DNA from 2 places in the Streptomyces sp. NPDC007264 genome. Region 2 is predicted to be linked to the other one. Evidence: riboswitches for the same ligand, from Rfam matches in the RefSeq annotation. Region 2 holds a riboswitch; the other holds the start of a gene.
What was found. Region 2 has a riboswitch for glycine ahead of gcvT (glycine cleavage system aminomethyltransferase GcvT). Riboswitches for the same ligand answer to the same signal wherever they lie in the genome.
Positions count from the first base shown of each region.

Region 1: another riboswitch for glycine. It lies ahead of gcvP (aminomethyl-transferring glycine dehydrogenase); the one in region 2 lies ahead of gcvT (glycine cleavage system aminomethyltransferase GcvT).

Region 1 covers NZ_JBIAFD010000016.1:7,424-18,686, reverse strand. The annotation lists gene ACFYMU_RS25005 (PhzF family phenazine biosynthesis protein) at 1-137, shown strand, start outside; gene ACFYMU_RS25000 (CPBP family intramembrane glutamic endopeptidase) at 192-992, opposite strand; gene ACFYMU_RS24995 (glutamate-cysteine ligase family protein) at 1,242-2,759, opposite strand; gene ACFYMU_RS24990 (hypothetical protein) at 3,290-3,874, shown strand; gene ACFYMU_RS24985 (DUF5999 family protein) at 4,270-4,476, shown strand; gene gcvP (aminomethyl-transferring glycine dehydrogenase) at 4,569-7,454, opposite strand; glycine riboswitch at 7,630-7,725, opposite strand; gene ACFYMU_RS24975 (PRC-barrel domain-containing protein) at 7,838-8,209, shown strand; gene ACFYMU_RS24970 (DNA polymerase IV) at 8,220-9,671, opposite strand; gene ACFYMU_RS24965 (MerR family transcriptional regulator) at 9,728-10,414, opposite strand; gene ACFYMU_RS24960 (bifunctional nuclease family protein) at 10,695-11,168, opposite strand.
Region 2 covers NZ_JBIAFD010000007.1:145,453-156,715, forward strand. The annotation lists gene ACFYMU_RS14095 (hypothetical protein) at 1-643, opposite strand, end outside; gene ACFYMU_RS14100 (L-serine ammonia-lyase) at 795-2,162, opposite strand; gene glyA (serine hydroxymethyltransferase) at 2,340-3,599, opposite strand; gene gcvH (glycine cleavage system protein GcvH) at 3,615-3,992, opposite strand; gene gcvT (glycine cleavage system aminomethyltransferase GcvT) at 4,103-5,221, opposite strand; glycine riboswitch at 5,402-5,501, opposite strand; gene ACFYMU_RS14120 (AAA family ATPase) at 5,678-6,346, shown strand; gene ACFYMU_RS14125 (enhanced serine sensitivity protein SseB) at 6,414-7,208, shown strand; gene ACFYMU_RS14130 (enhanced serine sensitivity protein SseB C-terminal domain-containing protein) at 7,474-8,274, shown strand; gene ACFYMU_RS14135 (ABC transporter permease) at 8,631-9,638, shown strand; gene ACFYMU_RS14140 (ABC transporter substrate-binding protein) at 9,706-11,263, shown strand, end outside.

The DNA of each region.
Region 1 (11,263 bases), on a different contig from region 2:
AGCGCCTCGGCCGCCTGGAACTCACCGGACTCCAGGCCTCCCCGCGCTCCGGCCGTGTCCGCACGGAGCTCCGCGGGGACCGCACCCTGCTGACCGGCCGCGCGGTCACCGTCATCGAGGGCGAACTGCTCGCGTGACGGCATCGCGGGGCGGGGGCGTACGACGGTGCCGTACGCCCCCGCCCGCGCCCGTCACGCCGTCGGCAGCCACCCCACCTTCCCCGCCAGCAGCGCGTATCCCACGAAGGCTCCGATGTCGAGCAGGGAGTGGGCCACCACCAGGGGGCCGACACGGCCCCAGCGCCGGTACAGCCAGACGAAGACGACGCCCATCGCCATGTTGCCGAGGAAGCCGCCGACGCCCTGGTAGAGGTGGTAGGAACCGCGCAGCATCGAGCAGGCCACCAGGGCCGCGCCGGGACCCCAGCCCAACTGGCCCAGCCGGCGCAGCAGATAGCCGACGACGATGACCTCCTCCAGGACGGCGTTCTGCACCGCCGACAGCACCAGGACGGGGTACTTCCACCAGACGTCCGGCAGGGCCTCCGGCACCACCGTGAGGTTCGCGCCGAAACCGCGGGCAGCCAGGTAGAACGCCACGCCGGTGGATCCGATCACCGCGGCGACCGCGGCGCCGCGCCCCAGGTCCGGCCAGGGCCGGGTCCGGTCGAAGCCGAGCGTGCGCAACGACGCCCCCTCGCGCAGCAGCAGGTGCGCGACGAGTGCGACGGGCACCAGCGCCGACGCGATCCCGAAGAGCTGCCAGGCCAGGTCGAGCCAGGGACGCCCCGGTGCGGCCGAGGCGTTCATGGTGGCCGCCTGCTCCTTGAGACCTCCCGGCTTGGTGACCGATCCGACAAAGCTGATCAGCGCGGACACTCCGCTCGCACCGAGCGAGAGCGCCAGGACGAGCAGCGTCTCGTCCCGCAGAATCCGCCGCGTCGGCCGCTCCATGGGATGAGAACCGGTCGCCGCCCCTGCCTCCACCTGCACTCCCGCCTCCAGTCGAAGGGCGTACCTCCCCCTTTTGTTCTGCCATACGGTTTCCGCACGGCACGGGCTCATCGGAGAAGGGCACCACCGTCGTGGCACGTCACAGCTTGCCCTACGGTCACGGCGCGGGCACCGCCGGCCCTCGGCGCCGCGCGTGCCGCGGGGGCGGCGCGTGCCGCGGGGGCCGCGGGGGCCGCGGGGGCCGCGGGGCGGCGGGGGCGGCGGACGCCCGGCGCCCCGACCGGCGGCTCACCCCAGCGGCACCGGTTCCGGCAGGCCGACCGGCCAGGTGTGCACCGGCTCTCCCGCCTGCATCAGCTCGCAGTACCGCCGTGTCGTCGCGGCCAGCGCGGCGTTGCGGTCCAGACCCTGCTCCAGGGCCCGGTGGAAGGTGGCGGCCTGCCAGCTCGCGCCGTTGGCCCTCCGCCTGCACCGCTCGTCGATCACTCCGAGGTAGAGGTCACGGTCCGCGGGTTCGACGCCCCATGCGTCCAGCCCCGCCTCGGCGAGCGGCAGCAGTTCGTCCCGCACGAGGTCCACGGCCTCCACCTCGACGGTCCCTGCGTGGCGCCCGCGCCGCGGCCACCGCAGGCGTGCCTCGATGCCGTAGCGGCAGGCGGCATCGAAATTGGCGGCGGCGGCCTCGAACGGCAGCCGCGCCCACACCGGCCGCGCCTCCTCCGCGAGGGCACGGACGACGCCGTAGTAGAAGGCCGCGTTGGCGATCACATCGGTGACGGTGGGCCCGGCGGGCAGCACCCTGTTCTCGACCCGCAGGTGCGGAACCCCGTCGGCGATGCCGTACACGGGCCGGTTCCAGCGGTACACCGTGCCGTTGTGCAAGACGAGTTCCGCGAGCTTGGGGACGCCGCCCTCGTTCAGCACCCGCAGCGGGTCCTCCTCGTCGCAGATCGGCAGCAGCGCGGGGAAGTAGCGCAGGTTCTCCTCGAACAGCTCGTGCGCCGACGTGATCCAGCGCTCCCCGAACCAGGTGCGCGGCCGCACACCCTGCGCCTGCAGCTCGGGCGGCCGGGTGTCCGTGGACTGCTGGAACAGCGGCGGCCGGGACTCGCGCCACAGCTCGCGTCCGAACAGGAACGGCGAGTTGGCGCCGACGGCGATCTGCGCCGCCGCGACCGCCTGCGCCGCGTTCCACACGTCGGCGAAGCGCGCCGGGGTGACCTGGAGGTGCAGCTGGACGGAGGTGCAGGCGGCCTCGGGCGCGATCGACCGCGAGGTGCACACGAGCCTCTCCACCCCCTCGATGTCCAGCATGAAGTCCTCACCGCGCGCGGCCACGATCTGGTCGTTGAGCAGGGTGTAGCGGTCCACGGCGGAGAGGTTGGAGGAGACGAGGTCGTCGCGGTCGAGCGTCGGCAGAATGCCGATCATCACGATTCCGGCGTCGACCTCACTCGCTTTCCGGTCGGCATAGGCGAGTGAGGTGTGCAGTTCCTCGGCGAGCCGGTCGAATACCCGGCCGCCCAGCCGGTGGGGAGCGATGTTGACTTCCAGATTGAACATGGCGAGTTCTGTTTGGAAATCCCGGCTCGCTATCTTTTCGAGTACTTGCGCATTCATCATCCTGGGCATGCCGTCGGGCCCGGCGAGATTCAGCTCGATCTCCAGGCCCATGAGGTTCTTCGGGCGGTCGAACCGCTTCTCCTCCAGCAGGCGCTCCAGTCCCGCCAGACACTGCCTGAGCTTGCCGCGGTAGCGCTGGCGATCGGACAGGTCGAACGGCCCTGCCACGACCTTCTCTCCCATCGAAGCGTCCCTCCTTGGATGGGCAGGCCGAGGATCCGGCCGCTGCTGTCCCGGGTCACGGTGGATGATGCCCCGGCAAGGCGATCGATAACGTCCCCGTGGCGGCCGTCACCCGCTACGCTGGGAGGACGGCGTGTCCGGGCACATTCCCGAGGCATGCGGCCGAACGCAGTTTCAGGGCGCAACCAGTGTGAGGAAAAGCACCGGCGAGAATCAGCCGACCGCCACGGACAAGTATTCCGAGGTCGCCGCCGGGGCGCTCGCGCAGCATCGGGACGAACCGCACGAATCATCGGCTGGATATCCCCTTGTTCGTCATGCCAGGGACGGCTAGCGGAAACGCCCCGTGAACACGTGTCATATAAACTTCGCACACGGGGCAGAGAGTTGGCGATCGCGGTCCTGAGCCCTGTCGTCAAAGCGCCTTCCATTCGCCCGGGCACAGTTCCCGCCTCTCTGACCCCAAGAGCTGACAGCGCCGTCCGCCCGCCCCCGCGCACCCGTGCCTGTCGAATGAGAGGCGACCCACCATGCCGCTGCATGTCCCCCCGGCTCCCGCGCCCGCTCTTCGCTCCGTCCTCACGGCACTCGGTTCCCCCACCGCCGTCCATGAGGCCCGTACCCCGTCCCTGCGCGCCGCCCAGGGACCCGCCTCCCCGGAGATGCCGCTGCCCGTCCATGTGCTCGACCGGATCACCCCCACCGGCGCGTCGGCCACCCGGCTCGCCGGGTGGCGTTTCCTCATCCGCGCCGGCAACCGCGCCGTGGCCGCCGCCGAGACGATGCTCACCCCCGACGGCTGGGCGTTCTCCCGCTTCTTCGAGGGCCCGTACATCGCCGCCACCGAGCTCGCCCTGGCCCAGGCGGAGGCCATGAAACAGCCGTACCAGCCCAGGCTCCTGTCCGTGCCCGAGCTGTACATGCTCACGCTGTGGCTGCACGGCGACTGCGCCGCCGACGGCGCGACGGGCCACCCGGCCGCGACCGACCTCCTGGTGCCGCTCGCCCCCGCCCCGCCCGGCATCGCGGCCCACCGCCCGCACCGCGTCGCCGAACTGCTCCCGGTGCTCACCCTCCGGGTGACTCCGGCGCCGCTGCTCGGCTCGCCGGCGTAGCTCCCGACCCGTCGTGCCCCGCCGCCGGGAACGGCCGCGGGGCACGACGCGTGTCCGGCCGTCGAGCATGCTCCCGCCGCGCCGCTCGTACGTGTCCCACCGTGCTCGTACGAGGGACGATGCGCTGGTCGGCCCACATGGACTAGCCCCTTGAGGCCACTGCGAACCACCCAAAAGGACAGTGGAGTTGGGATGAACCGTCCGCGCGGGTGGTGCGTCATGAACCTGTGAGGAGCGGTGCTGCGAAATCCCTGCGGATCGACGCCCGTGGGGCAACACTGGGTTCCAGACCGACGTATCGCCAACGGGGGGCGGCCATGAAGGACGCGACGAGCCGCAGGACAGACACGCCATCCATCTCAGAGTTCACAACAGAGCGAAAGATCCCCACCACCATGTGCCAGCACCAGCCACCGTGCCCGACAGCCGAATCCGCCGACCGGGAGTCCGCCCGCCTTGTGGCGCACCACCCGGAGCAGGGGTGGAGCCTGCTGTGCAACGGCGTTCTGCTCTTCGAGGACACCGGTGAGCTTCTGCCGGACGGTCAGATCATCGCCCCGCACCGCCCGCTGGGCACCGAGCAGGTGATGACGGCCGCCTGAGCCGCACACCCGGGGCACCGCCGCCCCGCACACGAGGGGCCGGCCCGGAGACATACGCTCCGGAACCGGCCCCGACGCGTGCCAGGCGTCGATCACTCCTCGTAGGCGTCCAGCGGCGGGCAGGAGCAGACCAGGTTGCGGTCGCCGAAGGCCTGGTCGATACGGCGCACCGGCGGCCAGTACTTGTCGGCGGCCGAGACGCCGGCCGGGAAGACGGCTTCCTCACGGGCGTACGGGTGCTCCCACTCCCCGCCGAGCGCGGCGGCGGTGTGCGGGGCGTTCCGCAGCGGGTTGTCGTCGGCGGGCCACTCGCCGGAACCGACCTTCTCGATCTCCGCACGAATGGCGATCATCGCCTCGCAGAACCGGTCGAGCTCCGTGAGGTCCTCCGACTCGGTCGGCTCGATCATCAGCGTGCCGGCCACCGGGAACGACATCGTCGGCGCGTGGAAACCGTAGTCGATCAGCCGCTTGGCGATGTCGTCGACGGACACACCGGTCGCCTTGGTCAGCGGACGCAGGTCGATGATGCACTCGTGCGCGACCAGACCGCCCGGGCCGGTGTAGAGCACCGGGTAGTGCGGCTCCAGGCGCTTGGCGATGTAGTTGGCGGAGAGCACGGCCACCTGTGTGGCGTGCTTGAGGCCCTCACCGCCCATGAGCCGGACGTACGCCCACGAGATCGGCAGGATGGCCGCGGAACCCCACGGGGCGGCCGAGATCGGGCCGACGCCCGTCTCCGGGCCGGCCGCGGGCTGCAGCGGGTGGTTCGGCAGGTACGGCGCCAGGTGGGCGCGCACGCCGACCGGCCCGACGCCCGGACCGCCGCCGCCGTGCGGGATGCAGAACGTCTTGTGCAGGTTGAGGTGCGAGACGTCGCCCCCGAAGTGGCCCGGCTTGGCGAGGCCGACCAGCGCGTTGAGGTTGGCCCCGTCGACGTACACCTGTCCGCCGGCCTCGTGCACGGTCGCACAGATGTCGGCGACGTGCTCCTCGAACGCACCGTGCGTGGAGGGGTACGTGATCATCAGCACCGCCAGCTCGTCGCGGTGCTGCTCGATCTTGGCCCGCAGGTCCTCGACGTCGATCTCGCCGTCCTCCGCGGTCCTCACCACCACGACCCTCATCCCCGCCATGGCGGCGCTCGCGGCGTTGGTGCCGTGGGCGGAGGAGGGGATGAGGCAGACGGTGCGCCGGTCGTCGCCGTTGGCCCGGTGGTAGCCGCGCACGGCGAGCAGGCCGGCCAGCTCGCCCTGCGAGCCGGCGTTGGGCTGCAGGGAGACCTTGTCGTACCCGGTGACCTCGGCGAGGCGCTCCTCCAGCTCGTGGATGAGCGTGAGGTAGCCCTGCGCCTGCTCGGCGGGCGCGAAGGGGTGCAGCTGCCCGAACTCCGGCCAGGTGACCGGCTCCATCTCCGTGGTCGCGTTGAGCTTCATGGTGCAGGAGCCCAGCGGGATCATGCCGCGGTCGAGGGCGTAGTCGCGGTCGGCGAGCCGGCGCAGGTAGCGCAGCATGGCCGTCTCGGAGCGGTACTGGTGGAAGACCGGGTGCGTGAGGTAGTCGTCGGTGCGCGCCAGCGCCTGCGGGAGCGCGTCCGCGGCGCCCGCGTCCAGCGCCTCGATGTCCGCCTCGACGCCGAAGGCGCTCCACACGGCGCCCAGCTGGGCCCGTGTGGTCGTCTCGTCGCAGGCGATCGAGACGTGGTCGGCGTCGACGAGGCGCAGATTGGTCCCGCCCTCGCGCGCGGCGGCGACGACCGCGTCGGCGCGGCCCGGCACCCGCACGGTGAGCGTGTCGAAGTAGGCGCCGTGGACGACCTCGGCCCCGCCCGCCGCCAGACCCGCGGCGAGGATCGCGGCGTACCGGTGCGTGCGCCGCGCGATGGTGCGCAGGCCCTCGGGCCCGTGGTAGACGGCGTACATCCCGGCCATGACGGCGAGCAGCACCTGCGCGGTGCAGATGTTGCTGGTCGCCTTCTCGCGGCGGATGTGCTGCTCCCGCGTCTGCAGGGCCAGCCGGTACGCCTTGTGCCCGTCCGCGTCCACGGAGACGCCCACGAGCCGGCCGGGCAGGCTGCGCGCGAACTTCTCCCGCACGGCCATGTAGCCCGCGTGCGGCCCGCCGAAGCCCATCGGTACGCCGAAGCGCTGCGTCGTACCGACGGCGATGTCGGCGCCCAGCTCACCCGGCGAGGCCAGCAGCGTCAGCGCGAGCAGGTCGGCCGCCACGGTGACGAGCGCGCCCAGCTCGTGGGCCTGCTCGACGACGGGCCTGATGTCGCGGACGGCACCGGAGGCGCCCGGGTACTGGATCAGTACGCCGTTGATCTCCCGCTCGGCGATCTCGGCCGGAATGCCGTCGCTCAGGTCGGCGACCACGACCTCCACGCCGGTCGGCTCCGCACGGGTCCGGATCACGGCGACGGTCTGCGGCAGCGCGTCCGCGTCGACCAGGAAGAGGCCGTGCTTGTTCTTGCCCATGCGCCGGGACAGCGCCATCGCCTCGGCGGCGGCGGTGCCCTCGTCGAGCAGGGAGGCGCCCGAGGTCGGCAGGCCGGTGAGGTCGGCGACCATGGTCTGGAAGGTGAGCAGGGCCTCGAGCCGGCCCTGCGAGATCTCCGGCTGGTAGGGCGTGTACGCGGTGTACCACGCCGGGTTCTCCATCACGTTCCGCAGGATCACCGGCGGCGTGAAGGTCCCGTAGTACCCGAGACCGATCATGGAGCCGAGGACCTGGTTGCGGTCGGCGAGGGAGCGCAGCTCGGCCAGCACCTCGGCCTCGGTGCGCGCGCCCGGCAGCTCCAGGCCGTCGGCGTTCTTGATCACATCCGGGACGGCGGCGGCCGTGAGGTCGTCGAGCGAGCCGTAGCCGACCTGCGCGAGCATCTTGGCCCGCGCCTCCTGGTCGGGCCCGATGTGGCGCTGCTCGAAGGGCGTCCCCTGTTCGAGCTCGGCGAGCGGAATGCGGTGGGCGGTCATTGCGGAGGCCTCCTGGTCTGACACGACCTGCGAAGGGCACCACGGCACGGTGCCCCGACGGCCTCCCCCTCTGTCATCTCGACCTGAGAGCTTCACCGGACCGCCGCAAGGCGCTCCGGCTTTCACCGTCGGTGAGGGCGGGAGCCTCGACACCCGCCCTGCTTTCCAGAGTGACCTCGTCCGTGCGGTACGTGGGCCTGAGAGATTCCGGGGAGGATTTGCTCCTTCGGCGCCTCCGGATCGCTCCGGAGGACTCTCCCGCACGGGTTCAGCAGCCGCTTGCCAGGGTACCAGCGGGGATTCCGCGGAAGCTTCGAGTGGCCGTATGGCCGAATGTGCTCTTTTGTAGAGCTGATGCCGCATTGCGACCCATTGGAGGGACCGTGCAGACCGACATCGATCCGCGGAATCTGATCGGCCGCAAGGCGTTCGACCGCAACGGAGCCAAGATCGGCACGGTCGACGAGGTCTACCTCGACGACGCGACCGGGGTGCCGGAGTGGGCGGCCATACGAACGGGCCTGTTCAGCAGGGACGCGTTCGTCCCGCTGGAGCCCAGCGAGCTGGTGGAGGGGACGCTGCGGGTGCCCTTCGACCGGGCTCTGATCAAGGACGCCCCGGACTTCGGTGTCGGACGCCACCTCTCCCCCGAGCAGGAGCTCCAGCTCTACCACCACTACGGCCTGGACGTGGCCGCACCGCCCGCACCGGCGGACCGCGACTTCGGGCATCTCGCCGGATCGGACGAGACCTGACCCCTGCCCGTCACCGGGCCCGGGCGTCCCTCGACCGAGCCCGGGCCGCGTTCTGTGCCGCACCCGGCTCGGCGCCTCCGGGTCTTCGGGGCGCCCCGGACGGGCCCCCAGGCGGTCGCGGCACCAGGGGCACCGGATCCGCCGGCTCCAGCCCGGGGTCGTCGCTGCGGAAGGTGCGCACACGTCCGGGCTCCGAGCCGGGGGTCTCGAACCGGACGGTGACCCGGCCCAGGCCGCTGCCCTGCACCCAGCCGGGCCCGTACTCCGTGTGCCGGACGTCGTGCCCCGGGCGCCAGACACGCTCGGCCAGCGCCGCGGGCTCTTCCTCGGCGGGCCCCTCCGCGCCCTCCGCCCCCGGGGGCTCCTCCGTCACGGTCTCTCCCGCGGCCACGTGGGCCTGGGCGAACAGATCCTCCTGGGTGTAGTCGGCGAGGCCGCTGACGCCCACGCCGAGGAGCCGTACGCCGCCCGTGGTGTCCACGGAGTCCAGCAGCCGCGCCGCGGCCTCCCGCACCACCGCGGGATCGTCCGTGGGCCCGCGGAGGGTCTCCGAACGGGTCAGCGTCGAGAAGTCGTACCGCCGCACCTTCAGCACGATGGTCCGGCCCGACAGCCCCGCCTCCCGCAGCCGCCGCACGCAGCGGTCCGCGAGCCGCTGCACCTCCAGGCCGACCCGGAGCCGGTCATGGATGTCCACGTCGTAGGTGTCCTCGACGGACACCGACTTGGTCTCCCGCTCGGCCACCACGGGCCGATCGTCCCGGGCCAGCGCCATGGCGTACAGCGCGTGGCCGTGGGCCTTGCCCACCAGCCGTACCAGCTCGTCCTCGCCCGCCTCGGCGATCTCGTCGACCGTGGTGATCCCGGCCCGTCTCAGATGGTCCCCGGTGGCGGGGCCGACGCCCGGCAGCGTCCGCACGGACAGGGGGCCCAGCAGCGCGCGCTCGCTGCCCGGCCGTATCAGCACCAGTCCGTCCGGCTTGGCCTGCTCGGAGGCGATCTTCGCGAGCATCTTGGAGGCGGCGAGCCCCACCGAGCCGGTCAGCCCGGTGGCGGCGCGGATGTCCGCGCGCAGCTTGACCCCGGTCAGCCGGGCCGACTCCTCGTCCCAGGCCGTGCCCCCGGCCTCCAGGTCCACGAACGCCTCGTCCAGGCTCAGCGGCTCCACCAGCGGCGACAGGTCCCGCAGCAGGCCCATCACCTGCTCGCTGATCTCGCGGTAGAACCCGAAGCGCGGCACCAGATAGGCCGCGTGCGGCGCGAGCCTGCGCGCCTGGGCCATGGGCATCGCCGAGTGGACCCCGAAGACCCGCGCCTCGTACGAGGCCGTGGCCACCACGCCCCGCGGCCCGAGCCCGCCCACGACGACGGCCTTCCCCCGCAGGCTCGGCTTGGCCGCCTGCTCCGCCGAGGCGTAGAAGGCATCCATGTCGAGATGCAGGATCGTGGGCGCGGTTCTCACATCTCCGATGCTGCCCTACGGCACTGACAACGCGGCACGGACGCCGGCGGCGCGTCTCACACGGCCCGGTTGCGGCGCCGCGCCAGTTCGTCCGCCGGATTGGGGCCGACGATGGTCTCGCCGGTGTCGACGCGCTCCCCGTGCAGTTGCGACAGGGCGTTCTCGACGTCGCGCCACACGACGCCCACGGCGATGCCGAAGATGCCCTGTCCGCCCTGCAGGAGCGCGTGCACCTCGTCCGGCGACGTGCACTCGTACACCGTCGCGCCGTCGCTCATCATCGTCATCCGCTCCAGGTCGCGGAAACCGCGCTCCCTGAGGTGCTGGACGGCGGCGCGGATGTTCTGCAGCGACACACCGGTGTCGAGGAAGCGTTTGACGATCTTGAGGACCACGACGTCCCGGAAGCTGTACAGCCGCTGCGTCCCCGATCCGTAGGCGGGGCGCACGCTCGGCTCGACCAGGCCCGTCCGGGCCCAGTAGTCCAGTTGCCGGTAGGTGATGCCCGCGGCGGCGCACGCCGTGGGACCGCGGTAGCCGATGTGCTCGGTGGCCTGCTCGGTGGCCGTTTCCGCACCGCCCGGCACGGCCGTGGGCCGCTGAGCGGCGGAGCCCGCGGGGCCGCCGGGATGGGTGTACCCCCCGCTCGAACGGAGCCGAGAGCTTGGGGAAGGATACGGACCGCTCTCTCCCGGACTGTGTCCGGGGGCGCCCCCAGCCGTACCGCCGCCGCTGCTTCTCACGCCGACCTCCGTCCTTGACCTGCCTTCTCGACGGTAGGCAGTCACCAGGGGTGCGTCAACGATCGCCACACTCGGCACGCCGAGTGATAATCACCCTAGGAGTGGTTTCCCGTGCCCTCCCGTGGGGAAAGGCTAGCCGAATGCCCGAGCGAAGGATCGCCGGACGTCGCACTGGTCTTCGGTCCGTCTCGTCCCCCGCCGATATGCGCACCGCCCATACGCACAGCCCCCACCAGGGCCCCGGTCGCCGCACACCGTCGGCCCGGCCCGCAGGGAACCGTCACTGGCTGCTCGTACCGAAGTCCTCCGGTGAGATCTGGTCGAGAAACTCGCGGAACTTCTCGACCTCGTCCTCCTGCTCGTCCGGGATCGCGATACCGGCGTCGTCGAGCACCCCGTCACTGCCGTAGATCGGCGTTCCGGTGCGCAGCGCCAGCGCTATGGCGTCGGACGGCCGGGCGCTCACCTCGACGCCGCTGGCGAAGACCAGCTCCGCGTAGAAGACGCCTTCACGCAGGTCCGTGATGCGTACTTCCGTGAGCTCCTGGCCGACGGCCTCCAGCACGTCCTTGAACAGGTCGTGGGTCAGCGGTCGCGCGGGGGCCATGCCCTGCTGGGCGAAGGCGATCGCCGTCGCCTCTCCGGGGCCGATCCAGATGGGGAGGTAACGGTCGCCTCCCACTTCACGCAGGAGCACGATCGGTTGGTTGGAGGGCATCTCGACCCGGACACCTACGACATCGAGCTCGTTCACACAGCAACCCTAGGCCGTGCCCGGGACGTTTGGGTAGTCGGGCACAGATCGGCTGGGGAGTCGGGCACAGATCGGCCGACCGATCCGCCGACGGC
Region 2 (11,263 bases):
GGGTCACGCTGCCGTACTGTCCGGCGAGGAAGGTCCGGCGCCGGTTGAGCCGTTCCGACGCCGTGCTGGTGGTCACCCTGTACGCCCAGCAGGCGTTGACGTAGATCTCCTCCAGCCGCGTGCCGAGCAGCTCGAAGCGATCCGGGCATGCCTCCGCGTAGTCCTCGTCGAGGGAGTACCTGAAGACCTCGAGTCGTGATTCCGGACCGATCGCGAGGACGTCCGCCTCGATGTGGCAGTCCTCGACCTCGAGCACCTCGAGCGGCTGCGCCGCGCCGACGGAGATCCGGGGGCCGCCGGTGTACTTCGACTGCTTCAGCCGCAGATCCCGCAGGACGGGATGGACGAACACCGACCCGTCGAACAGGACCCGCCTGACGTCCAGCGACTCGAGGTTCGGACAACGGGCCGCGAAGTCGACATCCCGCAGGTCGCCATGGTCGAAGAACCCCCGGTGGGGGTGGAGCGTCAGAACGCGGACCAGCCCCCCGTGGTCGGTGAGGAAGTCCGCCACACGCTCGTAGCCGGGCCTGTCGAGATCGGTGACCTGGAGGCCGACCGATCCGGGTCCGGCGCCCTCCAGGACGTCGAGGAGCGACAAGTCGCTCGCCGATATGTGGTGGGACACGAGCTCGTGGGGCATTCAGGCATCCTTGCGCGGCGGGATCAACTGCTGCGGCGAGTTCCGCTGCCGAGCAGTGTGCCGCACACGGTCACGGCGCGTCCGGTGGCCGATGGAACACGGCACCAGCTCTCCGCCGGCGGGCTCCCGCGGTGACGAACACCGAACCGATCTAGCACTCGATGATGTTCACCGCCAGCCCGCCCCGGGCCGTCTCCTTGTACTTCACGCTCATGTCCGCGCCGGTCTCCTTCATGGTCTTGATGACCTTGTCCAGCGAGACCTTGTGCGAGCCGTCGCCGCGCATCGCCATCCGTGCCGCCGTGACCGCCTTCACCGCGGCCATGCCGTTGCGCTCGATGCACGGGATCTGGACCAGGCCGCCGACCGGGTCGCAGGTCAGGCCGAGGTTGTGCTCCATGCCGATCTCGGCCGCGTTCTCGACCTGCTCCGGCGTGCCGCCCAGCACCTCCGCCAGGGCGCCCGCCGCCATCGAGCAGGCGGAGCCCACCTCGCCCTGGCAGCCGACCTCGGCGCCGGAGATGGAGGCGTTCTCCTTGAAGAGCATGCCGATCGCGCCGGCGGCGAGCAGGAAGCGGACCACGCCGTCCTCGTCCGCGCCGGGCACGAAGTCGATGTAGTAGTGGAGGACCGCCGGGATGATGCCCGCGGCGCCGTTGGTGGGCGCGGTCACGACCCGCCCGCCGGCCGCGTTCTCCTCGTTCACCGCCATCGCGTAGAGCGTGATCCACTCCATCGCGCGGGCCACCGGGTCGCCCTCGGCGCGCAGTTGGCGGGCGGTGACCGCGGCACGGCGGCGCACCTTCAGGCCGCCCGGCAGGATGCCCTCGCGGGACATGCCGCGCGCCACGCACGCCCGCATCACCCGCCAGATCTCCAGCAGCCCCGCGCGGACCTCCTCCTCGGTGCGCCAGGCCCGCTCGTTCTCCAGCATCAGCGAGGAGATGGACAGGCCCGTCTCGCGGGCCAGCGTCAGCAGCTCGTCGCCGGTGCGGAAGGGGTACTTCAGGACCGTGTCGTCCAGCTTGATGCGGTCCGCGCCGACCGCGTCCTCGTCCACGACGAAGCCGCCGCCCACCGAGTAGTACGTCTTCGTCAGCAGCTCGGCCCCGGAGGCGTCGTGGGCCCGCAGGGTCATGCCGTTCGCGTGGTAGGGGAGGGCCTTGCGGCGGTGCAGGACCAGGTCGTCGTCGAAGGAGAAGGCGATCTCGTGGTCACCGAGGAGCCGGATCCGGCCCGACTCCCTGATCGCCGACACCCGGTCGTCGGCCGTCTCCACGTCCACCGTGCGCGGTGAGGCGCCCTCCAGGCCGAGCAGCACCGCCTTGGGCGTGCCGTGGCCGTGGCCGGTGGCGCCGAGGGAGCCGTACAGCTCCGCGCGCAGCGACCCGACGGAGTCCAGCAGCCCCTCGTTGCGCAGCCGGCGGGCGAACATGCGCGCCGCCCGCATGGGCCCGACCGTGTGGGAGCTGGAGGGGCCGATGCCGATCGAGAACAGGTCGAAGACCGAGATGGCCACGGAAGGTCTCCTAGGGTCTCGACGGACGCCGTTGTCCGTCGTGGGAGCTGGGCTCCGGGGGCGGGAGGCGCCCGGAGGGGGAGGGGACGGAGGAGTGGTCCATGAGACGGGGCACCGCGCTCACCCACCCAGTGTGCGCGGTGCCCCGGACATCCGTACGACGGAAAGCGTACGAAATTACTTCAGACCGGGGTACAGCGGGTGCTTGTCGGTCAGGGCCTTCACCCGGGTCCTGAGCGCCTGCGCGTCGTAGGACGGCTTCAGCGCCTCGGCGATGACGTCCGCGACCTCGGCGAAGTCCTCGGCCGTGAAGCCGCGGGTGGCCAGGGCGGGCGTGCCGATCCGCAGGCCGGAGGTCACCATCGGCGGCCGCGGGTCGTTCGGGATCGCGTTGCGGTTGACCGTGATGCCGACCTCGTGGAGACGGTCCTCGGCCTGCCGGCCGTCCAGCTCCGAGTCGCGCAGGTCGACCAGGACGAGGTGCACGTCGGTGCCGCCGGACAGCACGTCCACCCCCACGGCCTTGACGTCGTCCCGGACCAGGCGCTCGGCGAGGATCCTCGCGCCCTCCAGCGTCCGCCGCTGCCGTTCCGTGAACTCCTCCGACGCGGCGACCTTGAAGGCGACCGCCTTGGCCGCGATCACATGCTCCAGCGGGCCGCCCTGCTGACCCGGGAAGACCGCGGAGTTGATCTTCTTGGCCAGCTCGGCCGTCGAGAGGATCACTCCGCCGCGCGGACCGCCCAGCGTCTTGTGGGTCGTGGTGGTGACGACATGGGCGTGCGGCACCGGGTTGGGGTGCAGGCCCGCCGCCACCAGGCCGGCGAAGTGCGCCATGTCGACCATGAGGTAGGCGCCGACCTCGTCCGCGATCCGGCGGAAGGCGGCGAAGTCCAGCTGACGCGGATAGGCGGACCAGCCGGCCACGATCAGCTTCGGCCGGGACTCCTTGGCCAGCCGCTCCACCTCGTCCATGTCGACGACGCCGTCGTCGCCGACGTGGTAGGCCACCACGGCGTAGAGCTTGCCGGAGAAGTTGATCTTCATTCCGTGGGTCAGGTGCCCGCCGTGCGCCAGGTTCAGACCCATGATCGTGTCACCGGGCTGGAGCAGCGCGAACATCGCCGCCGCGTTGGCCTGGGCGCCCGAGTGCGGCTGCACATTGGCGTGCTCCGCGCCGAAGAGCTCCTTGACGCGGTCGATGGCGATCTGCTCGACCACGTCGACGTGCTCGCAGCCGCCGTAGTAGCGGCGGCCGGGATAGCCCTCGGCGTACTTGTTGGTGAGCACCGAGCCCTGGGCCTCCATGACCGCGACCGGGGCGAAGTTCTCCGAGGCGATCATCTCGAGGGTGGACTGCTGACGGTGCAGCTCGGCGTCGACCGCGGCGGCCACGTCGGGGTCGAGCTCGTGCAGGGGCGTGTTGAGAACCGACATGTGTGCCACGGCCCCTCAGCCGGCGATGTGGGCGTCGTACTCGTCGGCGGACAGCAGGTCGGCCGGCTCCTCGGTGATGCGCACCTTGAACAGCCAGCCACCCTCGAACGGGGCCGAGTTCACCAGCGACGGATCGTTGACGACGTCCTCGTTGGTCTCCGTGACCTCGCCGGACACCGGGGCGTACAGGTCGCTCACGGACTTGGTGGACTCCAGTTCGCCGCAGGTCTCGCCCGCGGTCACGGTGTCACCGACCTCCGGGAGCTGGACGTACACGACATCGCCGAGCGCGTTGGCCGCGAACTCCGTGATACCGACCGTCGCGACGCCGTCCTCGGCGGCCGACAGCCACTCGTGCTCCTTGCTGTAACGCAGCTGCTGGGGATTGCTCATGGCCTGGATTCTCCTGTACACGCGGGAGTGGTGGTGAGTGGGGGACTGCTGAAGGTGTTCGTGAGCGGGGCGGAGGGGCGCCGTGGGCACGTCCGGCCCGCGCCCAGTGTCTACTTCCGGCGCTTGTAGAACGGCAGCGCCACGACCTCGTACGGCTCGTGGCTGCCCCGGATGTCCACCGCGACCCCGGTGGTGCCGGGCGCGGAGTGCGCCGCGTCGACGTACGCCATCGCGATGGGCTTGCCCAGCGTGGGGGAGGGGGCGCCCGAGGTGACCTCGCCGACCACCTCGCCGCCGGCGACGACCGCGTACCCGGCCCGCGGGACCCGCCGGCCCTGCGCGACCAGGCCGACCAGCACGCGCGGCGGGTTCTGCGCCGCCCGCCCGGCGGCCTCGCGCAGCGCCGCGCGCCCCACGAAGTCGCCCTCCTTCTCGAACTTCACGACCCGGCCGAGCCCGGCGTCGAAGGGTGTCAGGGAGGTGCTGAGCTCGTGCCCGTACAGCGGCATGCCGGCCTCCAGGCGCAGCGTGTCCCGGCAGGACAGCCCGCACGGGACGAGGCCGGCGGGCGCGCCCGCCTCGGTCAGCGCCTGCCACAGCTTCTCGGCGTGCTCGGGGGCGACGAACAGTTCGAAGCCGTCCTCGCCGGTGTACCCGGTGCGCGCGATGAGAGCCGGGACGCCGGCGACCGTGCCGGGAAGGCCCGCGTAGTACTTCAGGCCGTCCAGGTCGGCGTCGGTCAGGGACCCCAGGATGCCGGGGGACTCGGGGCCCTGGACGGCGATGAGCGCGTAGGCGTCCCGGTCGTCGCGCACCCGGGCGTCGAAGCCGGAGCAGCGCTCCACCAGCGCGTCCAGCACCACCTGGGCGTTGGAGGCGTTGGCGACGACCATGTACTCCCGCTCCGCCAGCCGGTACACGATCAGGTCGTCGAGGATGCCCCCGTCCTCCCGGCAGATCATCGTGTAGCGGGCGCGGCCGACGCCGACGGAGGAGATGCTGCCGACCAGGGCGTGGTCCAGGAAGCGGTCCGCCTCGGGACCGGTGACCGTGATCTCGCCCATGTGCGAGAGGTCGAAGAGGCCCGCCTTCGTACGGACCGCGAGGTGCTCCTCGCGCTCGGAGCCGTATCGCAGGGGCATGTCCCAGCCGGCGAAGTCGGTCATCGTCGCGCCGAGCGAACGATGCAGGGCGTCGAGCGCGGTACGACGCGGGGGGCTGCTGCTCATCGGTGTGTGCTCCCAGGGCGATGGAGTCCCCCGCGCGGACGGAGCCGTGCGTGGGGAGGACGGGGTCGTTCCTCCCCATCTGTCATCGGAACCTGAGAGGTTCGCCATGACTCCCGCGGGGTCGTCACGGCTTGCACCTTGGGTGGAGCCACTGGTCGGCGGCCCGCTTTTCAGATGTGCCTCGCCCGCGCGGTTCGGGGCCTGAGAGATTCAAGGGAGGGACTTGCTCCTTCGGCGCCCGGGCACACGTCGGTACCCGGAACTCTCCCGCGCGGATTCAAGCGGCCGGTATGCAGTTGGCGCGCTCATCATCGCACGCCCCACCCGGTGGTGGCAGACCCCATCTGTAACCGGCTTGTGGCGGTACGGGCACGAAAACGCGAGACACCGTGCATTACCTTCTCTTTACGCTCGACGGGGACAGGTACGTCCCGGCCCCAAGGGAGGACGATCACGGTGAACAGGACCACGGCATACGCCACGACCTCGGGCGTCACAGTGCGCAAGCAGCCCGGAGCGAGGGCCCTGGAGACCTGCGGCCCCCTGCGGGCGGCCGTGGTGCGCGACCTGCGCGAGCGCGCGGGGCGCAGCCCCCACGGGCTCACCTTCCGCGCGGGCGACCTCGTCGTGATCACCGGGCTGCCCGGCAGCGGCAAGTCCACACTCATGCGGCGCGCCGTGCGGGGCACCCGCATCGACTCCCAGGACACCCGCGACCGCTGGGACACCCGTATGGCAGGCGTCCTGCCGTACGCGGTCTACCGCCCCCTCGTCCGTCTGGCCCACTACGCGGGCCTGCGCCGCGCGCTGCGCGCGGGCACGGGGATCGTCGTGCACGACTGCGGCACCCAGGCATGGGTGCGCGGCTGGCTGGCCCGGGAGGCCCGCCGCCGCGGCGGCACGCTGCACCTGGTCGTGCTCGACGTCGGCGCCGACACGGCGCTGGCCGGCCAGCGCAGCCGCGGCCGCGGCGTCTCGCGGTACGCCTTCCTCAGGCACCGCCGGGCGATGCGGCGGCTGCTGCGCTCCGTCGAGCGGGGCCGTCTGCCGCGGGGCTGCGGCTCGGCGGTGCTGCTGGACCGGGACGCGGCGGACGCCCTGCGCCGGATCGGTTTCGCGGGCTGACCGGCTGCCGGCGCGCACGCGTTAGCCTTTGCTGCCACAGCAGCGGTTCTGAGCAGGCGGTAGGCAGATGGACTTCCCAGCGGATCTTCCCGCGGACTTCCCGGCACAGGCGCACCCCCATCCGCACGGCGGATGGCCGGGCAACGAGTTGGAGGAGGTGCTCTCCGCCTCGCTCGGCGTCCCCTCGGCAGCCGGCCGGATCGTCGAGGTCCTCGGCCGCAGCTTCCTCTGGGTACCGCTGCCGGACGGCGGCGGCCCGCACAGCGGTCCCCTCGACCTGCCCACCCTGGACATCGAGGGCCAGGCGTACGTGCCGGTGTTCAGCTCGGAGGAGCAGTTCCGCCAGGTCGTCGGCCCGCACATGTCGTACACGATCGCGCCCGCCGCGGAGTTCGCCCGCGGACTGCCCCCGCAGGTCGGCATCGCGGTCAATCCCGGCGGTGTGGTCGGTGTGCCGCTGCCGCCGGACGCGGTGGCCGAGCTGTGCCGGGCCGGCCGCACCCCGCTCGACGGCCCGGCGAGCGGCGGCCGTGTGCGTCTCTTCGAACCCGACTGGCAGGAGGATCCGGTGGACTTCCTCGCCGCCGCGTCGGCCGAGTTCGACCAGGCCGGCGTGGTGGTCACCGCGCGCCGCTGCCTGGCCGCCATCGAGACGGCCGACCCGGTCATGGTCATCGGGGTCGAACTCGCCTCCCCCGCGGAGGCCGACCCGCAGGCGCTCCCGCTGGAGGCACTCGGCCGGGCGCTCGGCAAGGTACCCGTCGCCACACCCGTGAACATGGTGTTCCTCGACATGGCCCAGGACCCGGTGTGCGACTGGCTGCGGGAGCGGGTGCGGCCCTTCTACCAGCGCGGTTGCTGAACGGCCCGCGGACGGTGGGCGGCGCGCGGCCGGCGGCGGGCCGAGGGGCGGCCCACGGCGGGGCGGCGCGCGTCGCGTTGCTGTCCCCTGCGCGCCGTAACCTGGTTTCATGGCCGGAGCGGGAGTCGCTCCCGGCCGGGAGCCGGGGTCGGTTCCCGGACAGTGGAGAATGGTCCGGTCGGGGTGGTGCGGCTGACGTCCGCGCGCGACGCGCGGAGGACATCCGTCGGGACGGTCGGGCTTGTTCGTGAAGGGGCGGTAGAGGGTGAGCGCGTCGGGCACGGCCGCGGCCGGGCAGGTCGAGCACATGCTGCGCCAGGTGACGCCCGGGCGTTACGACGCCTACGAGGCGCTCCTTCACACGCTGGCGACCCCGTCGTCCGGCCAGGTCTGGATGCTGCTGTGGCGCGGCCAGGCCGGCTCGCCCGACGCCCAGTACGGGACCATGGAGGTGGGCGGCCACGGCTACGCGCCCTGCGTCACCTCCGCCCAGGAACTGTCGGCCAGCGGCTGGAACCGCTCGTACGAGGTGATCGACGGCCTCGACGCGGCCCGCACCCTCTACCCGGACCACCACGGCCTCTGGCTCAACCCGCACGCGCCCGGCGGCGGTGTCGGCATCCCCTGGCTGGACCTGCGCCGCATCGCCACCGGCCTGGAGCGCCAGCCCGCGGGACCCCTCAGACTCTCGGAACCGGCCGTCGAGATCCCGCAGTTCTACGCCCTCCTCGCACAGAACGCGCACCGGACGCCCGCCGTGCGCTCGCTGCGCCGTGCCTGGGTGCAGCCCGCGCTGGGAGCGCCGTACCTGGCGATCGGCCTGGATGTGTACGACACCTCGCCGCCCGCCGTGGACTCGGTGCGCGCGATGATGCAGCAGTCCGTCGTCGCCGTTCCCGAGGGGCTGCCGGTGTCGACCGTCGTGATGTCCGACGAGTACGACCCGGTCGCGATGTGGCTCCGGGCCCGCGCCCGCCCCTTCTACGACCGCGAGGCGCACGCGGCACCGGCCCAGGCCCCCGCCGTCGGCGGCTACGGCTATCCACCCGTCTCGGGAGCATACTGACCCGGACGGTTCCCGGCCCCGGACGCGCTCCCCGGCCCCGGACGTTCTCGACAGCCTCGGACGTGCTCGACGACGGCGGTTCCTCTTCGCGCGTAGATGAGGGTGGATGAGGCGGTTTTCGCCCCACGTGTCCCATACGCTCCCGTCCGCCCCCCGTTACCCACTGTCCGGATAACGGAACACTCCTGCTCGCATCACGTTTACGCATCCATTCACCGCCAAGTCTGGCAACAGATCGCAGAACCGTTGAAGACTCCCGCACCAGGGGTGTCCACCCCTGCGTACGACGGACTGAAGACGCCGCCACCGCGGCGAGTGCGGGCCGGCCACCGCCGGTTGAGAGGGGTCCCTGCCACATGACGGCACCATTGCACGAGCCCACCACGGAAGCGGCTCCGAGCGCTGCCGAGGAAGCAGCGCTCGCCGGCGCCGGGGTGAAGGCCGTACAGGGGCGTTCCCTGGGCCGGATCGCCTGGGAGCGCCTGAAGCGGGACAAACTCGCCCTCACGGGCGGCGTCGTCGTGCTCGTCCTCATCGCGGTCGCCCTGCTCGCCCCGCTGATCACGAACCTGGTCGGCCAGGATCCGGACGCCTACCACGAGAACCTGATCGACCCGCTGTTCGGCACTCCCAAGGGGTCGCTCGGCGGGCTCAGCGGCGACCACCTGCTGGGCGTGGAGCCGGTCAACGGCCGCGACATCTTCGCGCGCGTCCTCTACGGCGCCCGCGTCTCGCTCCTGGTGGGCTTCCTGTCCGCCATGGTCGCCGTCGTGCTGGGCACCGTGCTGGGCATCCTCGCCGGCTTCTTCGGCGGCTGGGTCGACTCGCTCATCAGCCGCGTGATGGACGGTCTGCTGGCCTTCCCGCAGCTGCTGTTCACGATCGCCCTGGTCTCCGTCATGCCGAACGACATGCTGGGCCTGACCGGATCCAGTGTGCGCGTGTTCGTGATGATCCTGGTCATCGGCTTCTTCGGCTGGCCCTACATCGGACGCGTGGTGCGCGGCCAGACGCTCTCGATGCGCGAGCGCGAGTACGTCGAGGCCGCGCGATCGCTGGGCGCGGGGCGGTTCTACATCCTGTTCAAGGAACTGCTGCCCAACCTCGTCGCCCCGATCATCGTCTACACGACGATGATGATCCCCACCAACATCCTCACCGAGGCGGCACTCAGCTTCCTGGGCGTGGGCGTCAAGCCGCCCACCTCCTCCTGGGGGCAGATGCTTTCGAGCGCGATCGACTACTACGAGTCGGACCCCATGTACATGGTGGTCCCGGGTGTAGCGATCTTCATCACCGTTCTTGCCTTCAACCTCTTCGGCGACGGCGTGCGGGACGCGCTGGACCCGAAGGGTTCCCGCTGACTGCCGTACCCCAAGCGTCCCGTGGCACCTGCACGGGGTCTCTCATCAATCCGGAGGATCCGAGATCGTGACTACCCAACGCACCTCAGGGCGGCGTAAGCAGGCGTTGGCCGCTGCTGCCGCGGTCGCCGCGCTGCTGACCACGGCGGCGTGCGGCGGCGGCGATGACAACGGCGGCGGCTCGAAGACCGGTGCGGCCGGCTTCGACGCCGCCAACAACAAGGTCGCCCAGGCCTCCGCGGCCAAGAAGGGCGGGACGCTGAACTTCGGTGGCGCCCAGGACGCCGACTCGTGGGACACCACGCGCGGCTACTACGGCTTCATGTGGAACTTCGCCCGCTACTACAGCCGCCAGCTCGTCACGAACCAGACGCAGCCGGGCAAGGCCGGTGCCGAGCTGACCCCGGACCTCGCCACCGGGCTCGCCAAGGTCTCCGACGACGGCAAGACCTACACGTACACCCTGCGTGACGGCGTCACGTGGGAGGACGGCAAGCCGATCACGTCCAAGGACATCAAGTACGGCATCGAGCGCGTGTGGGCGCAGGACGTGCTGTCCGGCGGCCCGGTGTACCTGAAGGACGTCCTCGACCCCAAGGGCGAGTACAAGGGCCCCTACAAGGACACCAGCAAGGACAAGCTGGGTCTGAAGGCCATAGACACGCCGGACGACAAGACCATCGTCTTCCACCTCCCGAAGGCCAACTCGGACTTCGAGGAGATGCTGGCCCTGGTCTCGGCCTCCCCGGTCCGCCAGGACATGGACACCAAGTCCAAGTACGGTCTGCACCCCTTCTCCTCCGGTCCGTACAAGTTCCAGTCGTACAGCCCGGGCAAGGACCTGACGCTGGTCCGCAACCCCCAGTGGAAGCAGTCCTCGGACCCGATCCGCAAGGCGTACCCGGACAAGATCCACGTCCAGTTCTTCTCGGACGCCAACCAGCTCGACCAGCGCCTGATCAACGGTGACCTGGACCTGGACATCAACCAGACCGGCATGTCGCCGCAGGGCCGCACCACCGCCCTGAAGCAGCACAAGGCCAACCTGGACAACCCGGTCTCCGGCTACATCCGCTACGCGGTCTTCCCGCAGAGCGTGAAGCCGTTCGACAACGAGCACTGCCGCAAGGCCGTGATCTACGGCGCCGACCACGTGTCGCTGCAGACCGCCCGTGGTGGCCCGGTCGCCGGTGGTGACATCGGCACCAACATGCTGCCGCCGTCCGTCGCGGGTGCCGAGGGCCAGAAGTACGACCCGTACGAGCTCTCCGGCGCCAACAAGAACGGCAACGCCGCCAAGGCCAAGGAAGAGCTGAAGGCCTGCGGCAAGCCCAGCGGCTTCTCGACCACCATCGCCGTCCGCAACAACAAGCCGGTCGAGGTGGCCACCGCCCAGTCCCTGCAGGCGTCGCTGAAGAAGGTCGGCATCACCGCGCAGATCGACCAGTACGACGGCTCGCAGACCACCGGCATCATCGGCAGCCCTTCGAACGTCGCGAAGAAGGGCTACGGCATCATCATCATGGGCTGGGGCCCGGACTTCCCGTCCGTCCAGGGCTTCGGTCTGCCGCTGTGGAACAGCAAGTACATCCTGCAGAGCGGTAACTCCAACTACGCGCTGATCA